3 regions of the Vibrio sp. A2-1 genome follow, and region 3 is predicted to be linked to each of the others. Evidence: predicted binding sites of a transcription regulator. Region 3 holds the regulator's gene; each other region holds the start of a gene.

Region 1 (6,885 bases), on a different contig from region 3:
TGCCGGTAAGTTAGCGCACTTTATCGATCGTATTGCCCATTACCGTCAACGCTTAACTGAAACACAATCTATCGATAATTGGCGTGAAACCTTGCTGCAAATGATTGATGATTTCTTTGCGGTTGAGCTGGAAGGTGAGGTGGTGCTCAAATCGATTCGCGATGCACTTTCGCAACTGAATGAACAGCTTGATGATGCCTTGTATGAACAAGAGTTGTCGCCAAGCATTATCTACCAGTACCTCAATAATAAGTTATCTGGCGTGCGTATTAGCCAACGTTTCTTAGCTGGCCAAGTTAACTTTTGTACCCTGATGCCGATGCGCTCCATTCCTTTCAAAACCGTTTGTCTATTGGGAATGAACGATGGTGTTTACCCTCGTTCAATGCCGCCAGAAGGTTTTGACTTGATGAACGGACGCACACGACCGGGGGATCGTTCTCGCCGTGATGATGACCGCTATCTATTCTTAGAGGCGATGCTGTCAGCTCAAGAATGCTTGTACATCAGCTATGTCGGCCGTTCGATTCAAGATAATACTGAGCGAGTGCCGTCGGTGCTGGTTTCTGAATTGATTGAATACTGCCAGCAGAACTACTGCTTAAGTGAAGACCAAGCCTTACCAAGTGATGATTCAGGCATCAACCTGACTCAAGCGATCAGCTTTGAACACACCATGACACCATTTAGCCCTGCAGCCTTTACTCAAGGTGACGCAAACCATGTGCTGAGTTACGCCAAAGAATGGCTTCCTGCGGCTAACCGTTTCGGTGAACGTAGTGGTGAATTCAATCGTGCCTTGGATGACTATTTGTTGGGTGCAACGTACCCGTTGGAATTGGATCTGGTTGAGTTACAGCGTTTTTGGCGTTTGCCAGTGCAGTACTTCTTTAATCGCCGTCTAAAAGTGGTGTTTGAACCGCCACTTCCTGTGATGGAAGACGATGAGCCGTTCGTACTCAATGGACTAGAGAGCTTCCAGCTTAAAGATGCGCTGCTGCAAGTGTTGCTGGACCATCCTGAAGGTGCAGATGAAGCGGTGCGCCTGTTTGTCTCTGAGCAAAAAGCACAGGGTCGATTACCGGTCGGAGCCTTTGGTGATATCGAATTTGAAACCAACCGTGTTCAAGCGGAAGACTTAGCCAAAGAAATTCGATTTGTGAGCGGATCACCGCAGCAAGATCTCGAAGTGAATATCGAATTTGATGTGTTAGGCGAAGGCAAACCTGTTCGTTTGATGGGTTGGTTAACTCAAAACTATCAATCGGGTCTAGTTCGTTTCCGTAGCGGTAAAATACGCTCTCAAGATTATTTGGCAGCGTGGATTGATCATCTATGTTGTGCAGTGATGGGACACGGAAAAACGACCCATATTATTGGCTACGACAGAAAAGAAGGCGTGGTTCACCAAACGCTACAACCTATCGGCGATGCGCTTCAGGCGAAGAGTTTGCTGGCTGAGTTAGTACGACTGTTTTATCAAGGCATGACAGCACCACTGCCTTACTTCCCGAAAACCGCATTGGCTGGCGTTGAGGCTGGCTTTAGCCGTGGTAAATGGGTCGATGACGAAGAAAAGTCACTTAAGAAAATGGCCGATACTTTTAATGACAGCTTCGCCTTTACGGGCGAGGGCAGAGACACCTATATCTCACGAATTTGGCCTAAGTGGGATGATGAACTGGCTGCTGAGTCGCGTATGTATTCAACGCTTGTGTTACAGGCCGCAAGACTTGCCGCTGCCGATCTTGAAGATCAGGAATAATCAGCAGTGATCAGCAAGATCGCCAACGATACTAACGTCAAAGAGATGCGTTTGAATAAAGACATGGAAAATAAAGAGTTAGATGTAAATTTGGAGTGCAGGGCTTATCAAAAGGTTAGAGGTAATCGAGGTATAAGCTTAGTAAAAGCGATAGATAGTGATTTGCGGAAAGTCAGGGTACAGGAAATAAAGTGGCCGCCAGTAAATCATTATTAGTGTAGGGCGTTCGCTGTACGGCCACAGGTCAGAGGGACCATTATTCAGTGGTTCAAAGTAACGCATGAGTATAAAACTCGTAGGCGCTCCTGAACTCGTGGGCGCATAGTAGCGAGGCGATCTGAATTGATCCGTGAGAGAGATCGCACTAACTATTAACAAATTGGCGTAGGACGTAAATTGCATGACGTTTTCTACGCTAGGTCACATTTGTAACAGACTAATTTATCAGAAGGCAGTAAGGCATGACGACCACAAGCAGTGCTCAGGTAATCGTTCCACAAACACTTGATACCATGACGTTTCCACTTCATGGCGCGCGTTTAATTGAAGCATCAGCGGGTACGGGTAAAACATTTACCATCGCTGGCTTGTATTTGCGCCTACTGCTTGGGCACGGTACCGCTGCGCCGCAAGGTGATCTGACTGAAGCTACTCGACACCATGAGGAGCTTACTGTAGACCAAATTCTGGTGGTGACCTTTACTGAAGCCGCAACGGCAGAGCTACGCGATCGTATCCGCGCTCGAATCCATGATGCACGTATTGCGTTTGCTCGTGGACAAAGTGACGACCCAGTGATTGCTCCTTTATTACAAGCTATCGATGATCATGCTGGCGCTGCGAAAACTCTGCTCAATGCTGAAAGGCAAATGGATGAGGCTGCGGTTTACACCATTCACGGTTTCTGTCAGAGAATGTTGACTCAGAATGCCTTCGAGTCTGGAAGCCGTTTTGATAATGAATTTGTGACCGATGAAAGCCATCTGAAAGCACAAGTGGTTGCCGACTATTGGCGTAAGCAGTTCTACCCGCTGCCAATTCAACTGGCTGGTGAAGTGCGAAATATTTGGGGCTCTCCCGCTTCGTTATTGGCTGACGTAAATCGCTACCTGACAGGATCTCCGCTGAAGTTGACCGTAGATGCGATGTCGGGCGACTTACAAACGCTACACAACCAAAACCTAGATAAAGTGAAGCAACTTAAGACGTTGTGGTGCGAATCCGAAGCGGACTTTTTGGCTTTGATTTCAGGTTCAGATGTGAACAAACGCAGCTACACCAAGAAGTCTCTGCCTACTTGGTTAGAAGCCGTCACAGCATGGGCGCAGAGCGACACTCATGATTACCAGTTTCCAGATAAACTAGAGAAGTTCTCACAAGCCACTCTAATTGAAAAAACGCCGAAAGGTACTGCACCTCAGCACGCAGTTTTCGAAGCGATTGAGGACTTCTTAAATTCTCCAGCAGATCTGAAAGCCCCATTGTTGGCACATGCGATTACTCATTGTCGAACCATGTTAGCCAAGGCTAAACAGCAGAAACAGTGGCTATCGTTTGATGACTTGCTGACTCAGTTATCTGCATCGATTGATGTGGATGAGCAATCACTGCTGGTGGAAAGAATTCGTACCTTATACCCAGTGGCGATGATCGATGAATTCCAAGATACCGATCCGCTGCAGTACAGTATTTTCAGCCGAATTTATCTCGATAACCCGCAGTGTGGTCTGTTTATGATCGGTGACCCGAAGCAGGCTATTTATGGCTTCCGTGGCGCGGATATCTTTACCTATATCAAGGCGAGAAACCAAGTTAGTGCTCACTACACTTTAGGGACTAACTGGCGTTCGAGTGCTGATATGGTCAGCGCGGTAAACCAAGTGTTTATGAATTCGGATAGCCCGTTTATCTACGACCAAGACATTCCATTTTTGCCTGTCGCAGCCAGCCCATCGGCTGATAAACGCCAATGGGTAATGAACGGAGAAACTCAGCACGCACTTACCTTTTGGCTGCAAGATGCTGAAGATAAGCCCTTACCAAAAGGCGAATATCACAAAGCCATGGCCGAGGCGACGGCGAGTCAAGTTCAAACTATTCTGACGGCTTCTCAAAACGAACAAGCCTATTTTGATAACGGCAAAAAACAACATGCCGTGAATGCGGGTGATATTGCTGTCTTGGTTCGAACCGGTAGTGAAGGTCGTCTGATTAAGAATGCGCTGTCTGAGCAAGGCATTGCGAGCGTGTACTTATCTAACCGAGATAGCGTGTTCACCAGTTTGGTCGCGCAAGATATTCAACGCTTACTGCAAGCGGTGCTGACGCCAGAAAATGACCGTGCATTGCGTGCGAGTTTAGCGTCGGAGTTGTTTGCTCTGGATGCCGCCTCATTGGATGAACTCAACAACGATGAAGTGGTTTGGGAAAATGTCGTTAACGAATTTCGAGAATATCGTAAGTTGTGGTTGCAACGTGGCGTGCTACCAATGCTTCGCAGCGTGATCAGTAAACGACATCTCGCGGAACGTTTACTGGAAGAAGAAAATGGTGAGCGCTCACTCACTGATTTGATGCACATTGGCGAATTGTTGCAACAAGCAAGACAAGAGCTCGACAGTGACTATGGCTTGTTGCGTTGGTTGGCAGAAGCGATATCAGATGCACAAAATGGTTTAGGCGGTAGTGATGACGACATTCAACGCCTTGAATCAGAGAGAAACTTGGTTCAAATCGTTACCATTCATAAGTCGAAAGGCTTGGAGTATGACCTCGTATTTTTGCCGTTTGTCGCGAGTTACCGTGAAGCGAGTGAAGGCAAGTTCTACGATCACGAGTCAGATACCACAGTGCTTGATATTACCGGTAGCGACAGTGCCTTAGCACAAGCTGATAAAGAACGATTGGCGGAAGACTTACGTTTAATTTACGTAGCACTTACTCGTGCTGTATACGGTTGTTTCATTGGCATGGCACCGCTACGTAAAGGCCGCTCAACCAAAGAGCCGACCGGTGTACATTTGAGTGCCATGGGCTATTTGGTTCAAAATGGACAAGAGCAAGGCATCGCCGAGTTACATCAAGCTCTATCAGCGATTGAGGGTAAGAATTCAAGCGTATTACTGTCTGAAACACCAACCGCTCACGAGCAAGTGTTTGTTCAGGCAGAACAAGTGAGTGACGACTTACAGGCTAGCGAACTGAAGGCTTCAATTGACCGAGCTTGGCGTATCACCAGTTACTCGGGGCTTGTAAAACAAGGCAGTCATGGAGCAAGCCATGACGCTACGATTGAGGTGTCTGGTTTCGATATTGATTCAGCCGATGAGCAAGATGAGTCGGAACTGATTGAACCGGAACGTTCTATATTCACGTTCCCTCGCGGTGCTCGCCCAGGTACCTTCTTACATACCTTGTTTGAGGATGTTGAATTTACCGAGCCAGCAACCAGTGACCATAACACGCAAGTAATCACTCACTTGTTAGAGTCAGAGCAATACGAACTCGAATGGTTACCGGTGCTGCAACAGCTTGTTGATACGGTGCTAAACACGGCTTTAGATGGAAAGAACTTAAAGCTGAGTGAGAAAGACTCAACTCAACGATTAGTCGAAATGGAGTTCTTGTTACCGATCGAAGTGTTGGCCGCATCTGAGCTCAATCAAACCATTCAATATCATGATCCGCTATCGGCTAAAGCGGGTGATCTCGGCTTCCAAACTGTACAAGGCATGCTGAAAGGCTTTATCGATTTAGTGTTTGAGCATCAAGGTAAATACTATGTACTTGACTGGAAATCGAACCATTTAGGTGATGACGTTGCCGTCTACCATGGTGAAGCATTGAAATCGGCGATGGCCGACCACCGTTATGATCTGCAATATCAAATTTATGCTTTGGCGTTGCACCGTTTCTTACGTAGCCGCGTTGCGGATTACAGCTATGAACAACATTTCGGTGGGGTTTATTACTTGTTCCTAAGAGGGATGGATGGTCAATCACAACAAGGTATTTTCTCGGCTAAACCAACCTTGGCTTTGCTCGATGAAATGGATCAATTGATTGACGGTAAAGTGATAGACAGACGTTCAGCACAATTGAATGATAATGAAACTGGACAGATGGGGCTTCTATAATGACAACGACCACGACTATGGAAACAGCTAACGCTCTAAAGCCAGTTTCACTTATCCCTGAGCAGCTTATGGATGTATTAAAGTTCCTCGCGGATAAGGGTTCGATTCGCCAATTGGATTATCAATTTGCCCGTTTTATTGCTCAGCAAGCTACGAGTCATTCTCAAGAGATCGGCTTTCTAGCTGGGGTGGTGAGCCATGAATTAGGCAAGGGGCATATTTGTACTCAGCTTATACAGCGGCATACGGTAGGCCCTGAACAAACGGCGGATCTTGCTCAGTTACTTGGGTTGTACGGTGAAACTGCCCTGCAATTGAATCAAAAGTTATTAGGTATTGATTGGGTGGCGGTACTTCAATCGTCAAACCTAGTAGGTACAACCAATGACTGTGTTAAGCCGCTGATGTTTGATGGACAGCGTGTCTACTTACAGCGTTATTGGAACTACGAAGTTGTGTTGGCTGAAACTCTAAACCGTTTAAGTAAGCCAGTAGAGTTCAATACTGAACAGAAGAAGGCACTGACTGAAACGCTCAATCAACTATTCGCACGCAGTTACCATTTTCTGTTTAATGCCTTAGCCAAGGCTGAAGCAAACCAACAAACGTCTCAGGTATTACGCCAACAACTGGTGTGTGACCATCTAGATATTGTGAATGAGCAGGTTCTAGATTGGGGCGCGATAGACCAAGCGATTGTTCAAGCTAAACAAGTGACCGATTTAGATGTGCTGGATAGTCTAGTGCCGTTATCTGATTGTTTGAATTGGCAAAAAGTGGCGGCAGCGGTGGCGTTAAGTCGTCGTTTCGCGGTGATTTCTGGTGGGCCGGGTACTGGTAAAACGACCACGGTAACCAAATTACTGTCGGCTATGGTTGAGCAATCACTAAGCCAAGGTAAAACACCGACGATCAAGCTGGTGGCTCCGACAGGTAAAGCGGCGGCACGCTTAACTGAGTCAATTGGTAAAGCGATTGAGCAAT
Region 2 (6,885 bases), on a different contig from region 3:
AGTTGAACACTAAGAAGTGTCGAACCACCAGCCGCAACGTGCAGTTGAAGTGCTTCAGCAAGATAAGAGTCCATCGGTACTTGGCTTGCATCACGACCAACACCTTCAGGTAAGAAGCCATGCCATGCCACCGAATCTAAGATACCTTGTTTGCATTCCAGACGGTCATCGAACAAGGTTTCTAGCTGTTCTGCATCTGGGTATAAACCAATCTCTTGACCCATTTTCAAGTCATCACAATGCCAGAAGCCGCGAAGCGTTGGCATATCATGAGTACAAAGTGCCGCCATCGATTGTGGCGCATAATGTTTCGGTGAGATAAAGCCACCGTCATCTTCTGATGTTTCGAAGAAGAATACTTTGTAAGAATGCACACCCGCATCCGCTAGAATATCGACGATTTCATCCGGCACAGTACCTAAATCTTCACCAATAACGCTACATTGGTAACGGTGAGATTCAAGCGCCAGAATTGACAGCATGTCTTGTACTGGGTAGTAGATGTACGCACCCTTGGTTGCGTTTTCGCCTTTTGGAATCCACCACAAACGCAGTAGGCCTAAAACATGATCAATACGAAGTGCACCACAGTGCTTCATGTTGGCACGAAGTAGCTTGATGTAAGCGTCGTAGCTCGTTTCTTGAAGCACTTCAGGATTAAGTGGTGGTAAACCCCAGTTTTGACCTAGAGGACCAAGCACATCCGGTGGAGCACCGATGCTCGCATCCATCACTAGGTTGCCTTCATCGGCCCAAGTTTCGCTGCCTGAATCCGCAACACCAACAGCTAGGTCACGGTACAAACCAACGGCCATGCCTTTCTCTTCAGCAAGAGACTGTGCATCGTTGATTTGGCAATCCGCTAACCACTGCAGGTACATGTAAAGATGAACATTCTCTAGGTTCTCTTTAATATATTTCTGTGTCGCTGGGCTTTCGAATGTACGATACTTCTCTGGGAATACTGGCCAGCCCCACATACCTGAATCTTCGGCATGTAACTCACCGTGCAGAGCATCAAACGCCGCTTGATGCATCAGGCTTTCACCACCTTCTTCTACAAACGCTAAGAACGCTTGTGCACGATCGCTGTTTTTATCTAAATGACGAGTCTTAAATTCTGCGAATAACAGAGGCAAGATGCTCATCTTAAGCTCGGACACTTCAGTGTAATTCACCCAGTGTGCTTCACGAGCTTTCTGTAGGCGCTGTTGGAATTCAGCGCTGCCTACCGTTTGTTGTGCTTCAGCACTTAATGCGAATTCAGGTACTGAGCTCACATCAATGTATAAGATGTTCAACCAACGACGTGACGACGGGCTGTATGGGCTCGCGCCTTCTGGGTTCGCTGGGAATAATGAGTGAATTGGGTTTAGACCAACAAAATCACCACCGCGAGAAGCGATATCAGCAACAAGCTGTTTAAGGTCACCAAAATCACCAATACCCCAGTTGTGCTGAGTTCTTAGTGTGTACAGTTGAACACTTGGTCCCCAAAGCTTTTTGCCTTGCTCGATTGGTGACTGCTTGAAACACGCTTTTGGCGTAATGATCAATGTCATCTCGTAAGGCTTCTTACGGCGCTTACGGCTCACAATCAGCTTGTGGTAACCCCATGCCAAATCACTTGGCAATGCAAACACTAAAGGGCCACCCTCGGCACGCTCGTCACGAACGACTTGAGATTGAAGATAGCCTTCAAGTACCTCTCCTTGCTCGGTTTCTAAACGCCAGCTGAACTCACTTTCACGAGCACTAACACCTAGATTAAGCGCCACTTCTACTGGCTCACCGTCACGCAAGACAAGAACTGGGTCTAGTACATCTTTTTTGTGTTTTCTTTCTGCAGATTTAAGCAGTGCATCATCGCTGCTTGTATCGTAGCCCAATGAAGCCAATAGAGACGTAATCGTCTCTTCTGATACTTGTGCTTCATCGCCCCACGCACTAACGTAACTGTCGGCAATATTTGCCATTTCTGCGACTTGTTTTAATACGGTCTGTTCTTTCATCGCTCTCTCCGAAAACGTTCTGACGCTTTCAATTTTGTAGGGTTGTTATTTAATTTGTTACTAATCAATTAGCTTGTGACAATCAGTTTGTAAGCATCGCTATCTTTTTAAGCCATCTATTTGCCCACAAGCTAATTGAGCCAAGGCAGAAACTGCCTTGGCTACTTTGGAAGTATTAACGGTTAACCGCTTCAAGTTTCCAAATGTTGTTCACGTAATCGCGAATAGAGCGGTCTGATGTGAACTTACCAACCAATGCTGTGTTAAGAATCGCTTTCTTAGCCCAACCTGCTTGGTCTTTGTACTGCTTGCCCATGTCTTCATGTGCTTTCACATAAGATGCGAAGTCAGCAAGACATAGGTACGGGTCGCCACCGTCTAGTAGGCTATCAAACGTTGCACGTAGAAGGCCTGGTTGACCTGGAGAGAACTCATCGCCAGTCAGTAGGTCTAGAGATGCTTTCAGCAGTGGGTCTGCGTTGTAGTAATCGTATGGGTTGTAACCCTGAGCTTGCAATGCCACTACACCATCAACGTCTAGGCCAAAGATGTAGATGTTTTCATCGCCAACTTCTTCACGAATCTCAACGTTTGCACCATCCATCGTACCGATAGTTAGCGCGCCGTTTAGCGCCATCTTCATGTTGCCCGTACCCGATGCTTCTTTACCAGCCAGTGAGATTTGCTGAGAAACGTCTGCCGCAGGAATAATGATTTCAGCCATGCTTACACGGTAGTCAGGGATGAATACCACTTTCAGCTTGTTGCCAATGCGAGGGTCGTTGTTGATCTTCTCTGCAATCTTGTTAACCGCGAAGATGATCTCTTTCGCTAGGTGGTAACCCGGTGCTGCTTTCGCTGCGAAGAAACATACGCGTGGCTCACACTCGAAACCAGGTTCGTTAAGAATACGGTGGTACAGAGATAGAATGTGTAGCAAATCTAGGTGCTGACGCTTGTATTCGTGAAGACGCTTGATTTGCACGTCGAAGATAGCGTTAGTATCTAGCTCGATACCCATGTTCTCTTGAACCCAATCAGCAAGGCGCTGTTTGTTTTCTTTCTTAACAGCCATGAATTCTTTTTGGAATTTCGCGTCTGTTGCAAACTTAGCGATGCCTTCTAGCTGCTCAAGTTTTGCTGGCCACTCAGTGCCTATCTTGCCAGTAATTAGCGTAGATAGCCCTGGGTTACAGAACTTCAACCAACGACGTGGCGTGATGCCATTCGTTACGTTAGTCAGTTTGCCAGGGAAAATTTCGTTGAACTCAGGGAACAAGTCTTTCTTAACCAGTTGAGAGTGAAGCGCAGCTACACCGTTTACTTTGTAAGAGCCAATCACACATAGGTTTGCCATGCGAACCATGCGGTGGAAACCTTCTTGGATGATAGAAAGCTTCGCTTGCTTCTCACCGTCACCAGGCCACATCTTGCGAACTTCTTGCATGAAGCGGTGGTTGATTTCAAAAATGATTTCCATGTGACGTGGAAGAAGACGGTTGATCAAAGATTCAGACCAAGTCTCTAATGCTTCTGGAAGTAGTGTGTGGTTCGTGTATGCGAACGTATGAGCACTGATTTCCCAAGCTTGGTCCCAAGTTAAACCTTTCTCATCGATCAGGATGCGCATCAATTCAGGGATAGCGATCGTTGGATGCGTATCGTTCAGTTGAATCGTTTCTTGCTTAGGCAGATCTTCTAGAGAGAAACCTGCTGCTTCGTGACGACGTAGAATATCGCGAACAGACGCTGCTGAGTGGAAGTACTGCTGCATTAGACGCAGTGTCTTACCTTTCTCGTGGTTGTCGTTCGGGTAAAGTACTTTAGTGATGTTGCCTGCATCGATTAGCGAGTGTTGCGCTTCGAAGTAGTCACCGTTGTTAAAGCTTGCTAATGAGAATGGTGCGATTGCCTGACATTCCCAAAGACGCAATGGGTAAACTGTGTTTGACTCGTAACCTACGATAGGTAGATCCCAAGGCATTGCTTTCACTTCCATACCCGGAACCCAAGTACGAACTTCTTTACCGTCGATATATTCAACTTCTACATGACCGTAAAAACCAATGTGTTGTGCTAGTTCTGGACGAGCTACTTCCCATGGGTAACCTTCAACACCACGCCACGCGTCTGGTGCTTCTTGTTGACGACCGTCTTGGAAAGACTGTTTGAATAGACCGTATTCGTAGTGAAGACCGTAACCTACTGTTGGGTATTCTTGAGCGGCACAAGAATCCATGAAACAAGCAGCAAGACGACCAAGGCCACCGTTACCTAGTGATGGGTCACGTTCTTCTTCTAGAAGGTCAGTTAAGTTTTGACCTAGCTCTTCCATTGCATGAGTGATTTGCTCATACAGACCCATGCTGATCAGGTTATTACCTGTTAAACGACCAATCAAAAACTCTAGTGAAAGGTAGTTAACGCTCTTCGCGTTCTTAATTTTTTCGTCATTTTCAGTTTCTAACAGATCAAATGTTGTCAATTCTGCTAGCGCACGCCCCATTGCTAGGTACCATGCGCGGCTATCTGCGTTTTCAATCGTTGTTGCGTAGGTTGCAGATAAATGCTTCTTAACGCTTTCTTGGAACGACACTTTATCGAAAGTTTTTTGCTGAGTTGGTTTCATTTCAGAAATCTCGCTTTTAATAGTTCTAATTCATCTGTCACATATCGTGCATGGTCACCATTAACTAAACATCCTCCCGCTAACGCGACAAACTAGGAGTAGATGGGAGGGCGTAGGGGGCGTACCGACATAGGGTTAGTGATCTGACTCTCATGTTCTGACTTCGAACAAAAACTTGGAGTGACTAAGATCACAAGCTCCCGTTCGATAACTTACCTTCAATTGATGTGACTTCTATTTAACCGGATTAAAGTCATTATCAAATTTGATATTCAGATCACGAAAATAATTTCTTCCTCTCATCTTTTGCATAGATTTACGTGTTGGGATGAAGGAAGTCACATTCACAAACCAACCCGCTATGTGAGCAAAGTCTCAAATAAAGGGCGTAGAAGCCTAAAAACATGCAGGAGTGCAAGGTTTCTGAGGAGGATCATAGTCGGTGCCGTTTTGCTTCACGTAATATGATTGAAGACTTAAGTAATTAGGCTGATGTCATTCGATTACACTCAACGATAGATTGAGGTAATCCAGAACATAAGCCACGGAATAGGTGAAAAACTTCGACATGTGGATCCCTTCGAAACTGACTCGTCCCGGCCGCTTACATAATGCAATCCTACGACCTAGGGTTCTCGATCTGCTCCAACACGCAGATTGCTATAAGCTTGTATTATTCCGCTCTCCAGCGGGGTACGGCAAAACCACAATGGCAGCTCAATGGCTGGTAGATAAGCCCAATGTGGGTTGGTACAGCATTGATGACAGTGACAACGATGCCTTTCGCTTTATCAACTACCTAATGCAATCACTCAATAAAGCGACTCAAAATGCCTGCCCTAGCGCCCAAAAGCTGGCAGAAAAGCGACAATTTTCATCTTTGCATTCTTTGTTAAGTGAAGTGTTTGCTGAGATGTCTGAATTCCATCACGAATGTTTCCTTGTGTTGGATGACTATCACTTGGTCAACAATGACGACATCCACGAAGCAATGCGCTTCTTCCTCAAGCACATGCCCGACAACCTAACGCTTGTTGTAACTAGCCGTGGCACTCCACCACTTGGCACTGCAAACCTTCGTGTTCGTGATCTGATGATTGAGATTGGCAACGATTCGCTGGCTTTTGATACTGAAGAGACGACGCGCTTCTTCAATCAACGTGTCGCCGATGGCGTAGATGACACCACCGCTGGTAGTATCTGTACTTATGTTGAGGGGTGGCCTTCGGCGTTACAGCTTATTGCCCTTCAAGCTCAACATCAAAAACGCACGCTGGCGCAATCGGCAGAATCGTTCTCTCACTTTAACCATGCCCACCTTTGGGATTACTTGGTTGAAGAAGTATTCGATCTACTGGATAAAGAAACCCGACAGTTCTTGATGCAGTGTTCAGTACTTGATCATTTCAATGACGAATTAGTCTGCGCGCTTACACAGCGTGAAGACGCACTGGGTATGATCGAATCACTCAACCGATTTGGCTTATTCATCTACCCGCTTGAAGGCGAGAAAAACTGGTACCGATTCCACAATCTATTCGGTGAATTTCTTGCCCATGAGCGCCAAGCTCGAATTCCGCAACAAGAAGCCGAGTTGCACCGAAGTGCCGCGAAAGCGTGGATCAAACAGAAAACGCCTCATCAAGCACTGCGACATGCGCAACGTGCTGAAGATCCAGATCTGATCATCCAAATCCTGACTGAACACGGTTGGCCGATGTTCAACCAAGGTGAGCTTTCATCATTAGAGATGGCGATCAAGCAACTGACTACGGATCAACTATACAGTGAGCCGAAGCTATCAATGCTGCGCGCTTGGCTGGCACAAAGTCAGCACCGTTATGATCAAGTGGGTACTTTGTTGGAAGAGGCTGAGACTCAATATCAAGCTCGAAACATTGAACTCGATACTCAGCAACAAGGCCAATACAATGCCTTGCGTGCCCAAGTTGCCATCAACAGCAATGAGCCTGAGAAAGCATTGGAGTTGGCTGAGCTTTCGTTGAGCCAGTTGAACACCACCGTTTATCGTAGCCGCATTGTCGCAACCTCGGTTGTGGGCGAAGTGAATCACGTAATGGGTAACCTAAGCCGTGCGCTACCGATGATGCAACAAACAGAAAAACTGGCACGTCAGTATCAGGTTTACCATCAGGCTCTATGGGCAATTCTGCAGCAAAGCGAAATCTTGATTGCTCAAGGTTATGTTCAAGCTGCATTTGAGCTACAAGACAGCGCATTCAA
Region 3 (6,885 bases):
GAGTCTGGTCACGGATTCACATCTCTTCCGGTTAACGAAGAACTGTTAACCAACCGTATTACTCACTCTGAATACAGCTTTGCTAAACAAGATGTGACTGAACCCGGCGACGAAGGCTACCTAATGGTTGGCTTCGATACCGAAACCGGAGAAGTCGCGGGTACCACAGGCATCGAAGCCTCAATTGGCTGGGATGTGCCGTTTTACTCTTACCACATCAGCAAAGTGGTTCACTCATCGCAGAAGCTTGGCGTTAATAACGTCGTGAAGCTACTGACTTTCGGCAATAACTACACCGGATGCAGTGAAATCTGCACACTGTTCTTACGTCCTGCTTTCCGTGGTGGATTGAATGGTCGTTTGATGTCTAAGTGTCGCTTCTTGATCATGTCAGAACACCCAGAGCGTTTCTCGAAAACGATTTTTGCTGAGATGCGTGGCGTATCAGATGCAGAAGGTAACTCTCCTTTCTGGAAATGGCTGCAAGAGCATTTCTTCTCGATTGATTTTACGCTCGCTGATTATCTAACGGGTATTGGTAAGAAAGGCTTCATTGCTGACCTAATGCCGAAGTTACCTATCTATGTGAACCTACTGAGCAAAGAAGCTCAGGCAGTCATTGGGGTGGTTCATGACAATACGCGCCCTGCACTTAAGTTGCTGGAACGTGAAGGTTTCACCAACCGTGGCTATGTCGACATCTTTGATGGGGGCCCAACGGTTGAGTGTGATCTAAGAAATATCGAATCAGTGCGTCATGCGATTCGAGCTCAAGTGACAATTGCAGAGCATTCAAGCTCTAAAGACTTCCTCATTGGTAATACCTCGTTTGAGAACTTCCGCGCAGTAGCCGCGAAAGGCGCGTATGACCAAGCTAGCGACACAGTGATTTTATCATCTGAAGTAGCAAGCGCTCTTGAAGTAAAAGAAGGCGAATTCGTTCGCATGTTGGCTCAATAAGAGCGGCGATTATCTGTCGAAGATTTTAAGGATAGAAGTATGACTCAGTGGATAGCAGGACAGTGGGTGGCAGGTCAAGGCGACGCCATGACATCAGTAAGCCCATACAATAATGAAGTCGTGTGGCAAGGCGATAGTGCAACTCCAGCACAGGTTGAATCTGCAGTAGCAGCGGCGCGTGACGCTTTCTTAGTATGGAAAAAGATGAGCTTTGCAGAGCGTGAAGCGATCGTGTTGAACTTTGCTGAGAAGGTAAAAGAGAACAGCGAAGAAATTGCACAGATTATTGCAAAAGAGACGGGTAAACCGATTTGGGAAACTCGCACTGAAGCGGGTGCGATGGCGGGTAAAATCGCTATCTCTATTCGATCTTACCACGAACGTACGGGTGAAGCTTCACGTGAAGCCGCAGGCAACCAAATCGTACTGCGTCATCGCCCATTAGGCGTAATGGCGGTATTTGGTCCTTACAACTTCCCTGGTCACCTACCTAACGGTCATATTGTTCCGGCACTGCTATCGGGTAATACCGTGGTATTTAAGCCGTCAGAGCAGACACCTTGGACGGGTGAGTTTGCGATGAAGCTATGGCAAGAAGCTGGCCTTCCTGCTGGCGTGATTAACCTAGTGCAAGGCGCTAAAGAAACTGGTATCGCACTGGCGGATGCTAAAGGTCTTGATGGCGTGCTATTCACGGGCAGTGCCAATACTGGTCATATCCTTCACCGTCAATTCGCAGGTCAACCGGGCAAGATGTTAGCGCTAGAGATGGGCGGCAACAACCCTATGGTGATCACTGACCAATTTGGTGATGCTGACGCGACGGTTTATACCATTATCCAGTCGGCCTTCATCAGTGCAGGCCAACGTTGTACATGTGCACGTCGCTTGTATGTACCTGTTGGCGAGAAGGGCGATCAACTGCTTGATAAGCTTGTTGCGGCTACCTTGAAAATTCGTGTTGATCAGCCATTCGCTGAACCTGCACCCTTCATGGGACCACAAATCTCTGAAACGGCCGCTAAGTTCATTCTGAACGCACAAGCTAATCTGCAATCACTAGGTGGTGTAAGCCTAGTCGAAGCAAAAGCGGGCGAAGCGGCGTTTGTTTCTCCGGGTATAATCGATGCAACCAACATTGCTGAGTTGCCAGATGAAGAGTACTTCGGCCCATTGTTGCAAGTGGTTCGTTACCAATCGTTAGAGCAAGCCGTTGAATTGGCTAATGACACGCGCTTTGGTTTGTCTGCCGGTTTAGTATCAACAGACGATTCAGAGTGGGAATACTTCGTTGACCATATCCGTGCGGGTATTGTTAACCGTAACCGCCAGCTAACAGGCGCAAGTGGTGATGCACCATTTGGTGGCCCGGGTGCTTCAGGCAACCTACGCCCAAGTGCTTACTACGCGGCGGACTACTGTGCTTACCCAATGGCGTCAATGGAAGGTGGTGAAACTCAACTGCCAGCTACGTTTAGCCCAGGTATTGAGCTGTAGTTTTAGCGCTTAAGCTATAAATTCATGAGTCAAAAGTTTATAAATCATAAACTTATGAGCTCTAGGCTCATGAATAACAGATTCATTGGTTAATTGTGTAATGAGGAAGCGGTGTTATCGCTTCCTTTTTCCATCACGTCCGACACCTAGATTGGGCGGTAGATAATAATAGAACAAGTATGTCACAGGCTGATGGCTGCTGACTTTGTGTCCAGCCTCTCCCTCTCTAATCCAAATTACTAGCTTGCTAGAACCTCTGACAAGGAGTCACCATGACGCCCGATCTACTCTTTAAATCACTATGGGACGATTACATTCACAGGCTTTGCCCATCGGCTGAGAAAGTTCATCATCTGTTGAAAGAAGACGAAGCCCTGATTAATGATCATATTGCACTGCGTACTTTCAATGTTGCACCTCTGGGCATTGAAACACTGGCCAAGCCTTTCCTTGAATTAGGCTACAAGGCGTGTGGCGACTATTTGTTTGAGAGCAAGAAGTTAGTGGCTAAGCACTACGAGCACCCAGACCCAAACCAACCGAAAGTGTTCATTAGTGAGTTGAAGGTAGAAGAGTGTTCAAGTGACTTACAACAGATCGTTGCTAAGTTGGTTGAGCAAGTGGACGCAAGCAAGCTTCAAGGTCATGAGTTCTTGTTTGGTGGTCGCCTTTGGGATCTGAGCTTCGCGGATTTCCAAGTTCTAGCAAAAGAGAGTGAATACGCGTCTTGGTTAGCGGCTCATGGTTACGGTGCAAACCACTTTACGGTAAGTGTGAACCAGCTTAATGAGTTCGATGAAGTACAGACAGTGAATGACTATTTGAGTGATTCAGGTTTCACTATCAATGCATCTGGCGGTCAGGTTAAAGGCTCTCCAGAGGTCTTATTAGAGCAATCATCTACAATGGCAGACAAAGTCCCAGTTTCATTTGTTGAAGGCAGCGAGGTGATTCCTGGTGGCTTCTACGAGTTCGCTAAGCGTTATGCGATGGCGAATGGTGAGCTTTATACAGGATTTGTTGCAGCATCGGCTGACAAGATCTTTGAGAGCACCAACGGTTAAAGAAAGATACGAGCACGGGCTTTACCCTAAAGATGCGGGTACGCTTCGCTTTGAGAGTGTTTGCGCTTGGACGCGGGAGGTGCTCCATTCGCATCTGCTCTCTAGATCTTTATAAAACAAAAAAGCCACCAAATTTGCATTTGGTGGCTTTTAAATTTTTGGCTCAGTTAATCGAGATTAACGAGTGCCGTATACCACGATAGTTTTACCGTGTGCAGAAATTAGGTTCTGCTCTTCTAGCATCTTCAAGATACGACCTACTGTCTCACGAGAACAACCAACAATCTGGCCAATCTCTTGACGAGTGATCTTGATTTGCATGCCGTCAGGGTGAGTCATTGCATCTGGCTGTTTCGCTAGGTTAAGTAGCGTTTGAGCGATACGACCTGTTACGTCAAGGAACGCTAAGTCACCAACCTTTTGGCTAGTTACTTGTAGACGGTTTGCCATTTGCGCTGAAAGGCGCATTAGGATATCTGGGTTCACTTGGATAAGTTGACGGAATTTCTTGAAAGAAATTTCAGCTACTTCACAAGGAGATTTTGCACGAACCCATGCAGTACGCTCTTGGTCTTCTTCGAAGAGGCCAAGTTCACCAATGAAGTCACCTTGGTTTAGGTAAGAAAGAATCATTTCCTTACCTTCTTCGTCTTTGATAAGAACTGCCACAGAACCTTTAACGATGTAGTACAAGGTTTCTGCCTTTTCACCAGCATGAATCAAAGTACTTTTTGAAGGGTACTTATGAATATGACAGTGTGAAAGGAACCACTCTAATGTTGGATCGGTTTGGGGTTTACCTAGAACCATAATATCTTACTTCCTCTGCAGGGTATGCTTGCCGCTTTCCGTATTTTAGCTAAGCCTGGATTGACTTGTAGGATAAGAGCACTCGTTGAGCGCTGCAAGCTATCTTGTGTTTCGTTTAAGAATAGTATCCTTTTTCAGGTACTATTTCTTGATTTTAATCGTGACCAAGCTACGATTTTTTACGCAAAATTGTGCACATGATCACGGTATGAAAAGTAATCAACCAGAATGGTGTCTTGTTAACCTATTTTTCCGGTTTCGATGAGCTGTTGTAGGATGGGCCTTACAATGAGCTCCATAGCAAAACTCATCTTACCGCCTGGCACCACAAGCGTGTTGTGGCGTGACATAAATGAGCCATCTATCATAGCTAGAAGGTAGGGGAAATCGACGTTTTTGATGCCACGCAAACGTATAACAACGAAGCTTTCGTCTAAACTTGGAATCCCTTTAGCGTTCAGTGGATTCGATGTATCTACGGTTGGAACACGCTGAAAGTTGATGTGAGTACGCGAAAATTGTGGGGTGATGTAATTAAGGTAATCATCCATTGAGCGAACAATAGAATCCATTACTGCTTCGCGTGAGTGGCCACGATCGCGTGTGTCACGAACGAATTTTTGGATCCACTCAAGGTTGACGATTGGCACCATGCCGATCAGCAAGTCGACGTGTTGTGAGACATTGATGTCGCCATCTACCACGCCACCATGAAGACCTTCGTAGAACATCACATCGGAATTTTCTGGGATCTCTTGCCATGGCGTAAAGGTGCCCGGCATTTGATTGTAAGGCACGGCTTCATCGAAGGTATGTAGGTAACTACGGACTTTACCCGTGCCTTCATTACCGTATTGACGGAAGAACTCTTCTAATGCGCCAAAATCGTTGGCTTGTGGACCAAAGTAGCTGATGTGCTTACCTTGCTCGCGAGCCTTACGGATCTCGACATCCATCTCTGGTCGAGTGAAGCGATGGAAACTATCCCCTTCAACCCAAGCGGCCTTCACGTCCATCATATTGAACATTTTTCGGAAGGCTTCTGAGGTAGTGGTGGTGCCGGCTCCTGATGAACCCGTCACCGCAATAATTGGATGTTTAGCGGACATGACAACCCTTGTCTTTTGAGTAACTTACTTGTTAGCAATCGTTTACCACTATAACACGGCTCCTTTATGAGCGCAGCCTAGAAGCGTTTTGTGACTTGAATATCAACGGTTTCATGCAGCTCAGAAAACACGATGCTGACTTCCTTTGAGGCTAATTGATGTTTCACTTGATCAATCTTGTTTTGCAGTGAAACCTCTACGTCACCGTAGTCTGTGCCTTCACGCAGCACGAATTCTTTAATGAGGTTTTCCAGCGTTTCTGGCGCAATGTCTTGCCATGGGATGATCATAAATACTTCTCTCTTTTATGTTCATAAATAGGTTTATTGATGTGTTGATTACTGCGTCTAGTGACGTCTACCACTCAGTCCTTAAAAAGGCTCGGCCATTATGCCGAATCTTGAATACTTTCATAGTAGGCGGGTAATGCTTCTTCTAACCAAAACCTTGGTTTGAGCGTGCTACCGGTAATGAACCCCACATGGCCGCCTTTTTGAAACAGGCGATAGTCGATGTTGTCAGGCAACACGAACTTTGGAATTACGTCGTCTGTCATAAACGGATCGTCTTTGGCATGGATGATCTGAGTCGGTAGTTTAATCTTATTAAGTTTAGGAAGCGCTGAGCACTGAGCATAGTAGTCCTGAGCATTCTTGAACCCGTGCAGAGGCGCAGTAATCCGTTCATCAAACTCATACAGCTTGTCTATCTTCTTAATGGTTTCGGCGGTGATACCGAGCTTTTCTTGCAGCAGCTTAATCTTTTTCAAGGCATTCGATTTGAGAGAGTTGAGCAGGTACTTTTTATAGAGCTTAGAGAAACCTCGCTCAATACGACTAGAGCAACAAGCCAGATCAAAAGGTGCAGAGACAATCGTCGCCGCCGACAGCAATGGGTCGTCCGCGTACTCTGCCAAATAGTTCGCCAGCATGTTACCGCCCAAAGAGATACCAACCGCTACCTTAGGGTTATTGGGAAACTGGGCGTGTAGATGTCTTAGGAAAAAGCGTGCATCTTCGACTTCACCTGAATGGTAAGCGCGAGCTAAGCGATTGGGCTTTCCGCTGCAGCCTCTAAAGTGCATCATCACTGATAGCCAGCCATCTTTAGCAAAGGCATTCATCAGTCCGTTGGCATAAGGGCTTTCAAAGCTTCCCTCTAAGCCATGGAATAGAACGAATATCGGCTTGTTACTTCGAGCCTCATTACTTGGGGTGTCACCCTCTGGCGATTCGCTCCAAGCAAGATCGAGAAAGTCACCGTCGGGTGTTTCTAAGGTTTGCCATTGAGGGTCAAACAACGCCTGCTTTCTAATAAATCGTGGCACTAAGGTTTGTAAGTGCGGATTAGATAAACCAGCGGCTGCGGTAAATATTGTCATAAAAACAGTCCATGCTTCTTTTATGGGCTTTGATAAAGTGTTGAGCTTTTAGCGAAACGCCCAC

The links. Region 3 encodes CRP, which controls carbon source genes, mostly activating them, when cyclic AMP is high. Its sites were predicted from a motif close to TGTGANNNNNNTCACA; they were not measured.
Region 1: a site for CRP is predicted at 2,114-2,129, ahead of recB (exodeoxyribonuclease V subunit beta). Genes of this name have one in related genera too.
Region 2: a site for CRP is predicted at 5,004-5,019, ahead of malT (HTH-type transcriptional regulator MalT). Genes of this name have one in related genera too.

Annotation. Positions count from the first base shown of each region.
Region 1 is NZ_JAKKCO010000009.1:139,504-146,388, forward strand. Features, by position in the region: gene recC (exodeoxyribonuclease V subunit gamma) at 1-1,765, shown strand, start outside; gene recB (exodeoxyribonuclease V subunit beta) at 2,227-5,901, shown strand; gene recD (exodeoxyribonuclease V subunit alpha) at 5,901-6,885, shown strand, end outside.
Region 2 is NZ_JAKKCO010000001.1:1,168,768-1,175,652, forward strand. Features, by position in the region: gene malQ (4-alpha-glucanotransferase) at 1-2,012, opposite strand, end outside; gene L3V33_RS04900 (glycogen/starch/alpha-glucan phosphorylase) at 2,188-4,641, opposite strand; gene malT (HTH-type transcriptional regulator MalT) at 5,210-6,885, shown strand, end outside.
Region 3 is NZ_JAKKCO010000007.1:132,967-139,851, forward strand. Features, by position in the region: gene astA (arginine N-succinyltransferase) at 1-960, shown strand, start outside; gene astD (succinylglutamate-semialdehyde dehydrogenase) at 1,000-2,457, shown strand; gene L3V33_RS18970 (DUF1338 domain-containing protein) at 2,730-3,521, shown strand; gene crp (cAMP-activated global transcriptional regulator CRP) at 3,699-4,331, opposite strand; gene L3V33_RS18980 (phosphoribulokinase) at 4,571-5,440, opposite strand; gene L3V33_RS18985 (YheU family protein) at 5,518-5,730, opposite strand; gene L3V33_RS18990 (hydrolase) at 5,829-6,821, opposite strand.